Regions from separate parts of the Shewanella sp. 10N.286.51.B2 genome, predicted to be linked through region 2. Evidence: riboswitches for the same ligand, from Rfam matches in the RefSeq annotation. Region 2 holds a riboswitch; the other holds the start of a gene.
What was found. A riboswitch is a leader RNA that binds a small molecule or an ion and turns the genes downstream of it on or off. The one in region 2 is predicted to bind lysine.
Positions count from the first base shown of each region.

Region 1: another riboswitch for lysine. It lies ahead of lysC (lysine-sensitive aspartokinase 3); the one in region 2 lies ahead of AB4140_RS13570 (Na+/H+ antiporter NhaC family protein).

Region 1 covers NZ_JBFRKH010000054.1:42,021-45,417, forward strand. Annotated here, with positions in the region: gene AB4140_RS14570 (succinylglutamate desuccinylase/aspartoacylase family protein) at 1-107, opposite strand, end outside; gene lysC (lysine-sensitive aspartokinase 3) at 125-1,474, opposite strand; lysine riboswitch at 1,723-1,899, opposite strand; gene AB4140_RS14580 (DUF3293 domain-containing protein) at 2,317-2,754, opposite strand.
Region 2 covers NZ_JBFRKH010000048.1:9,380-12,776, forward strand. Annotated here, with positions in the region: gene AB4140_RS13565 (electron transfer flavoprotein subunit alpha/FixB family protein) at 1-802, shown strand, start outside; lysine riboswitch at 1,213-1,433, shown strand; gene AB4140_RS13570 (Na+/H+ antiporter NhaC family protein) at 1,511-3,067, shown strand.

The DNA.
Region 1 (3,397 bases), on a different contig from region 2:
AGTGGCGCCGTTAACGCTTGGCCTGTGGCAAGCTCTCCCACTTCAACCCGAGACATGGTGGCTGAATAATCGTTAGCCTGTTCTGTAATTGAATTCACTGATGTCATACCTGCCACGTTAGCAATTATTCAAATAAGTTTTGGTGCAGAGAGTTAACCACATCTGCGGCTTCAGATTCAGCGACGAGAACACATAAGTTATGTGGGCTAGCCCCTTGGCAAATCATGCGCACATTATGCTGTTCAAGTACCCCAAAAACTCGGCTGCAAATACCTGCTGTTGACGCTATTTGATTACCAATAATCGCCACTAAAGCTAATTTATCTTCCACTCTTACACGGCAATTTTGTGATAGTTCTTGCAGTAATGACTCGCTTAATAACCCCTGCCCGCTGGAGTCAGAACCGGTTTTATCAAGCGTTAGTGACACATTAACTTCTGAGGTGGTAATCAAATCAACTGAAATTTTATGCTTAGCAAGCGTGGCAAAGGTGTGCGCTAAAAAGCCCTGAGCATGGAGCATTTGTAAGCTATGCAGGTTTAATAAAGTTTGATCGCGTCTTAGAGCCACAGCTCGATAAACCGGGGCATCTTCTACTTGATGACGGATCCAAGTTCCACCTTGTTCAGGTGCTTTACTGGAACCAACAAACACCTGAATTTGTTGACGCACGGCCGGTAAAATCGTCGCAGGGTGTAATACTTTAGCGCCAAAGGTAGCCATCTCAGCCGCTTCATTAAAGCTAATTTCAGCGATAGGTCTCGCATTAGGCGCTAAACGTGGGTCAGTGGTATAAATTCCGGCCACATCAGTCCAAATCTCTACCGCATCTGCTTTTAAGGCTTCAGCTAATAACGCAGCTGAATAATCACTGCCGCCACGGCCTAAGGTGGTGGTGTTGCCTGCTTCATCAGCGCCAATAAAACCTTGAGTCACGATCACTTGCTGAGCCAATAACGGCTGTAAATGCTCCGCGCCTAGGAGCGCAATTTGCTCAATTTGCGGCTCTGCTTTACCAAAATGGCTATCGGTTCTTAATACTTGGCGCACATCAAATGAACTTGATGGCGTGCCTTTTTGGCGAATAACCGCAGAGAACAATAATGATGAACATTGCTCACCCATGGATAACAGCTCATCAATGATGGCTTTGCTTCTATCGAGCACTAACTTATCACTAAGCACTGCCATTCTGCTTAATAGCTTATCAATCGTAGCAGCTACATCTTGTGGACGCGCCAGCTTATCAACAATGTCATATTGAATTTTAGCAATTTGAGTGACTAAACTTAAGCGGCGTTGGTCGTTTACATTGGCTTGAGTTAACTCAACCAGTAAATTAGTGACACCGCTAGAAGCACTAACAACAACGACGCGGGTATTGGCATTGGCTAAAATAATGTCCGCACAGCGGTTCATGGCGTCAAAATCAGCAACTGAGGTGCCACCGAACTTAGCAACAACTAAACTCATGCTGATACCTCCACGACATTCGCAGACGAACTTTTACTAGACAAAGTTTTAGTAGACAAAGTTTTAACAGACAAACTTTGACTAAACATACTTTCAGTAGACATGGACTGAGTAGACATAAACTGAGTACACAGTATTGGAACAACTTGAAATTTAATACGTAAAAACATGATTACACTCCGAACTTACTTCGTTCGAAGAGCCTGGTGCAGTGATAACGCACCCTTAAAGAAGGGAAACAGCAATCTTTCACCAGAAGCTCTCCACCAAAAAATAGGTGACAATCGCTAGGATTCAACCTAAACGACCGATACCGAATGCCAACCAAACATACCAGTACCTCGGCGCTAATCTCCCTCATAAGCTGTCATAGGAATTGGTTTTCCTCGAACTTACTACCTAGCTAACGCTCCTCTTCTGTTTCTTCCCACAGGAAGAGCATGAAAATACCAATAAATAACAACTCAAGTCAATTGGGATATGCCATAAAGTCGTCAAATAACACAATACGTAAATAGAGACACTGAGCTCAAAATAGTATCATGTAAGCTGTTATTTATAATTTGAAACAAAAAAGTGATATAAAACAATAGTGATTAAAAAATAAAAAGTAATAACCTCAATGTAAACTCGAGGTTATTGAGTTAAAACCTTCAACTAAACTGCACAATTAAGCTTCAATATTAACAATCAAGTTTCAACAGTATATAAATAGCCATTGCCCTAATAAAAATATAAAAATAACAATAAAAAAAGGCACTTAACTAAGTACCTATAGAAGGAGTTACTGATATTAAACATCCTCGATAACTGATACAAATGTCACTTAATCGCCGATCATGTTATTCATCGTGCAAATCAGGTAATTCATTAACTAAAACCGTTCGTGGGCCAAACTCGCCAATTAACACTTCCTTGTCAGGTGCTTCACCACAGGCAAGTAATGACAACACCCCATTATCAACATAGTAAATAGCGAGCTGTTTAAACTCTCGGCCTAACGCTAACGCTTGGTCTTTTTCTATAAAGACTGCCCAACTTTTTTCCATATGAGATAAGTCTGGCGCCGCGCCAATTAAGCAACGATAGGGGCTATTAAATTGCTGAATTTTCCGTTGAAGTCGCCTATCTAACAAACGGTTTTGACACGGATTCAATTGGCTGCCTAAGGGATTATGGGCGGTGACAATGGCGAAGGGGACAGCGTAAGAAAGGCGCTGAGTAAGTAGAAATTGGGTCCCTTGATACTTAAACCAAAGGTTATCTATTGAATTATTCATCATTTATTTTTCTCAATTTAGACCAATTCAGTGTAGCAAACCAAGACTTGGACCAACACCCTGTGTGATGTAAGTCACAAGAACAATAATTATATTTAACCTAAAAATCATAAGCTTACCCAAAAAAGCATTTTTGTAACAAATCTTCCCCGTAAATTTGTTAACATTTCATTTGTTAACAAATGCCTAAAACGAGTACAATATCTCACACTAGCTAGATTTTGCTACATAACGCTAAGTTGTGACACAAGCGACTACATTTACTGAAATTAAATCTTGGTAAAGTGTTCAAGCTTTTAAAATGTGTTCTACATTTTAAAAGACTGAATATAAATGTAGGACAAAATTAGGTTGCGAAGGAACTTTAATCAGCAATTTAATCTCTTAGTTTATATGAATCATCGGTTTTACAGATATTTTGACAGGTTGTGAGCTTACTCAAGCTCAGCATACGATCTGAATATTGATTTTTTATGATCAAAATTTACGTCACGTATAACTCTTTTATAGAAGTGCGATAAATATTAGTGCCTTAAACTGGTTTATATATTGTAGTTAGTCATGAAGCGTGTTTTGTTCAGGGCAGACATAGATAAACACCTATCGTGAATTTATAAATTATCGGCGTTTTCTTAGCTATATA
Region 2 (3,397 bases):
CGCTGCAGCAGTTACCGCAGCGCAAGCATTAACAGGCGTAAGCAAGGTATTAGTTGCTGATAATGCTGTGTATCAAGCGCAACTAGCAGAAAACCTTTCACAGTTAGTGGTTAACCTTGCAGGTGATTACGAACATATTATTTCTGCGGCTAGCAGTGTCGGTAAAGATACCCTGCCACGAGTCGCGGCGTTATTAGATGTGGCGCAAGTTTCTGAAGTGATTGAAGTTGTAAGCCCAGATACCTTCGTGCGTCCTGTTTATGCCGGTTCGGCATTAGCGACAGTGCAAAGTTTAGATGCGGTTAAAGTGCTAACAGTACGAACCAGTGCTTTTGATGCCGCAACCAATGACGGCAGTGCAGAAGCGGTTATGGTTGATTTTGTTGCCACAGCAGCGGCAGAATTTGTTTCGCAAACATTAACTGAATCAGAGCGTCCTGAGCTTGGCAGTGCTGGGGTGATTGTTTCCGGCGGCCGCGGTATGGGCAGTGGTGAGAACTTTGCTATTTTAGAAGCGCTTGCTGATAAATTAACTGCTGCTGTTGGTGCTTCGCGCGCAGCTGTTGATGCTGGCTTTGTACCGAATGATTTACAAGTAGGACAAACTGGTAAAATTGTCGCACCTGATCTGTATATTGCTGTAGGTATCTCAGGGGCTATTCAGCATCTTGCTGGTATGAAAGACTCTAAAGTCATTGTGGCAATCAACAAAGATCCTGAAGCGCCGATTTTCCAGGTTGCAGATTATGGTCTGGAAGCTGATTTGTTTGAAGCGATCCCTGAGCTAACTAATTTGCTATAGTCCTTAATTAGAGCCCTTAATTAGAGCCCTAAATAAGAGTCCTAAATAATGCTCTTTATAATAGGATTATGGCTTACGCTAGTTTTTTAGTGAGTTAATATCCACTAATAAAAAACGGCACTAAAAGGCTTTTACCGAGAGGTAAAAGCCTTTTTTAATGTTCCGTAGATAGTTGCTGCCAATTTATACTAATGCGTTGTTATTTGCGGTGCTGTTCTATCAGTGAGCAAAAATTACCACTGCGTTAAATATGAACCCTTGCTAATAAAAGGTTACACTGGTGCTGCGTCAATGTGCGCGGTTTTAGTTGTGATGTTATATATCACAAGATAATCAAGTTTTATCTGGCAATGATGCTACTGCTTATGTTTGTATGATGGGGTGTTGATATACAGAGCCTTTCTGTTGTTAGCATAAGTAGAGGTGCATTAAGTATCAGTACGGGTGAGTTGGGTGATGCCAATAACTTATTCGGAAAGGATTTAGTGCCGAAGTAAATGGATTCTATCAAAACCATTTATTGGGGCAGTTACCGAAAGGGACTGCACTGTCATGGTAATTTCTATCCGAAAGGGTAGAAGAATATATATCGACAACGATATTGATATTACTGTGGAGTGCTACTGAAAAGAATTTCGTTTACGTATTCAACGTAAACTTGCCTTATCAGTTATTCTCCATTCGTACTCAACGAAGAAATTATAAGAAATGATGATAACAAGTTACGCCGATTCGGCTCTCTCGCTTTTGCCACCAGTAGTGGCTATTTTGCTCGCAGTATTAACTCGCCGAGTCTTACTTTCATTGGGCTTAGGTATTATCACCGGGGTGTTTTTACTCGGTGATTTTTCAGTTAGCGCTGCAGCCTCAAATTTACTGACTACCGTCACGGGTCTAGTTTGGGATGATGGCGCGCTCAATTCATGGAACCTACAAATTTTAGGTTTCTTGGTGATTTTGGGCATGATCACGGCATTAATCACGGTAAGTGGTTCAGCTCGCGCCTTTGCTGATTGGGCTCATCAACGTATTCGCAATAAACGTGATGCCAAGTTGATGACTATCTTCCTTGGTGTTGTAGTGTTTATTGATGACTACTTTAACAGTATTGTGGTGGGATCTATTGCACGTCCAATCACCGACCGTTACCACATTTCACGGGCTAAATTAGCCTACTTATTGGATTCAACAGCGGCACCAATTTGTGTTATCTCGCCTGTTTCAAGCTGGGGGGCGTACATTATCGCCCTGATCGGCGGGATTTTAACGGCTCATGGCTTTGCTGATACAGGGCATTTAAGTGTGTTCCTGCAAATGATCCCAATGAACTTTTATGCCATTTTTGCATTATTATTATTGGTGTGTGTGGCGTTATTTGGTTTAGATATTGGCCCAATGCGTAAGCATGAACAAAATGCCCAAAAGGGTGAGTTGTTCGACGAATCTAAAGGCTTACCACCAGGAGCCACAGCCGATTTACCAGAAGCGGAAACCGGTAAAATCATTGGCTTATTCTTACCTATATTAGTGTTAGTTGCGGCAACCTTCTATTTCATGGTGGCGTCAGGCGCTGATGCATTATCAGCTAATGATTTACCTTTTAGCATTTTAGGAGCATTTGAAAATACTGAAGTGAGCTCGTCACTATTTTACGGTTCACTGGTGGGGTTAGCGGTCACCTTAGTATTAACTGTGAAGCAAAAAATTGCTCTGCCTATGGTGTTCACTGGCATCAAACTTGGCGCTAAATCAATGCTACCTGCCATTTATATTTTGTTATTTGCTTGGACGATTTCAACGGTTATTGGCAACCTTGAAACCGGTAAATACATGGCCAGTTTAGCCACAGGCAATATTCCATTTGCGATGCTACCTGCAGTATTATTTTTATTAGCAGGCCTAACCGCATTTGCAACCGGCACCAGCTGGGGTACCTTCGGTATCATGTTGCCAATTGCAGCTGATATGGCGATGGGCAGTGATAGCACTATGATGTTACCTATGCTTGCAGCCGTGTTATCTGGTGCAGTATTTGGCGATCATTGTTCACCGATTTCAGATACCACTATCTTGTCGTCAACGGGGGCGAGTTGTCACCATATCGATCACGTAATGACGCAATTACCTTATGCGTTAATCGTGGCGGTCATTAGTATTATTGGCTACGGTGTATTAGGTTTTACCGCGTCAGTGGCCATGGGCTTGGTCACCTGTAGTGTGCTATTTGTATTAAGCGTTATTGGACTGAAGTTGATCACTAAATAGCGTAAGCTAACTCGGTTTGATTTAAGCTTATCGCGAACTTTAGATATAGCTAGCTTGTATGAAAATGCCGCTCAGATGAGCGGCATTTTTTATGTTTTAAAATCAAGGCTGCATAATAAAGTGGTATATATAAGCTAAATATCTAAGTCGAATCACTAGAGTGAACCTCAAAGGTTTAAGCTCACATGTTTTGTTTATGCAGCAGTTATTGTTAGCGAAGAGAAGCAGCGATTAGCACTGTGAGTGAATGACTGTTTCTGCCAATGGTGAGTGCAAGGGTTAGCAATTATAGGGATTAACAGGTACTGCTAATCAGCGTACTCGGATCTA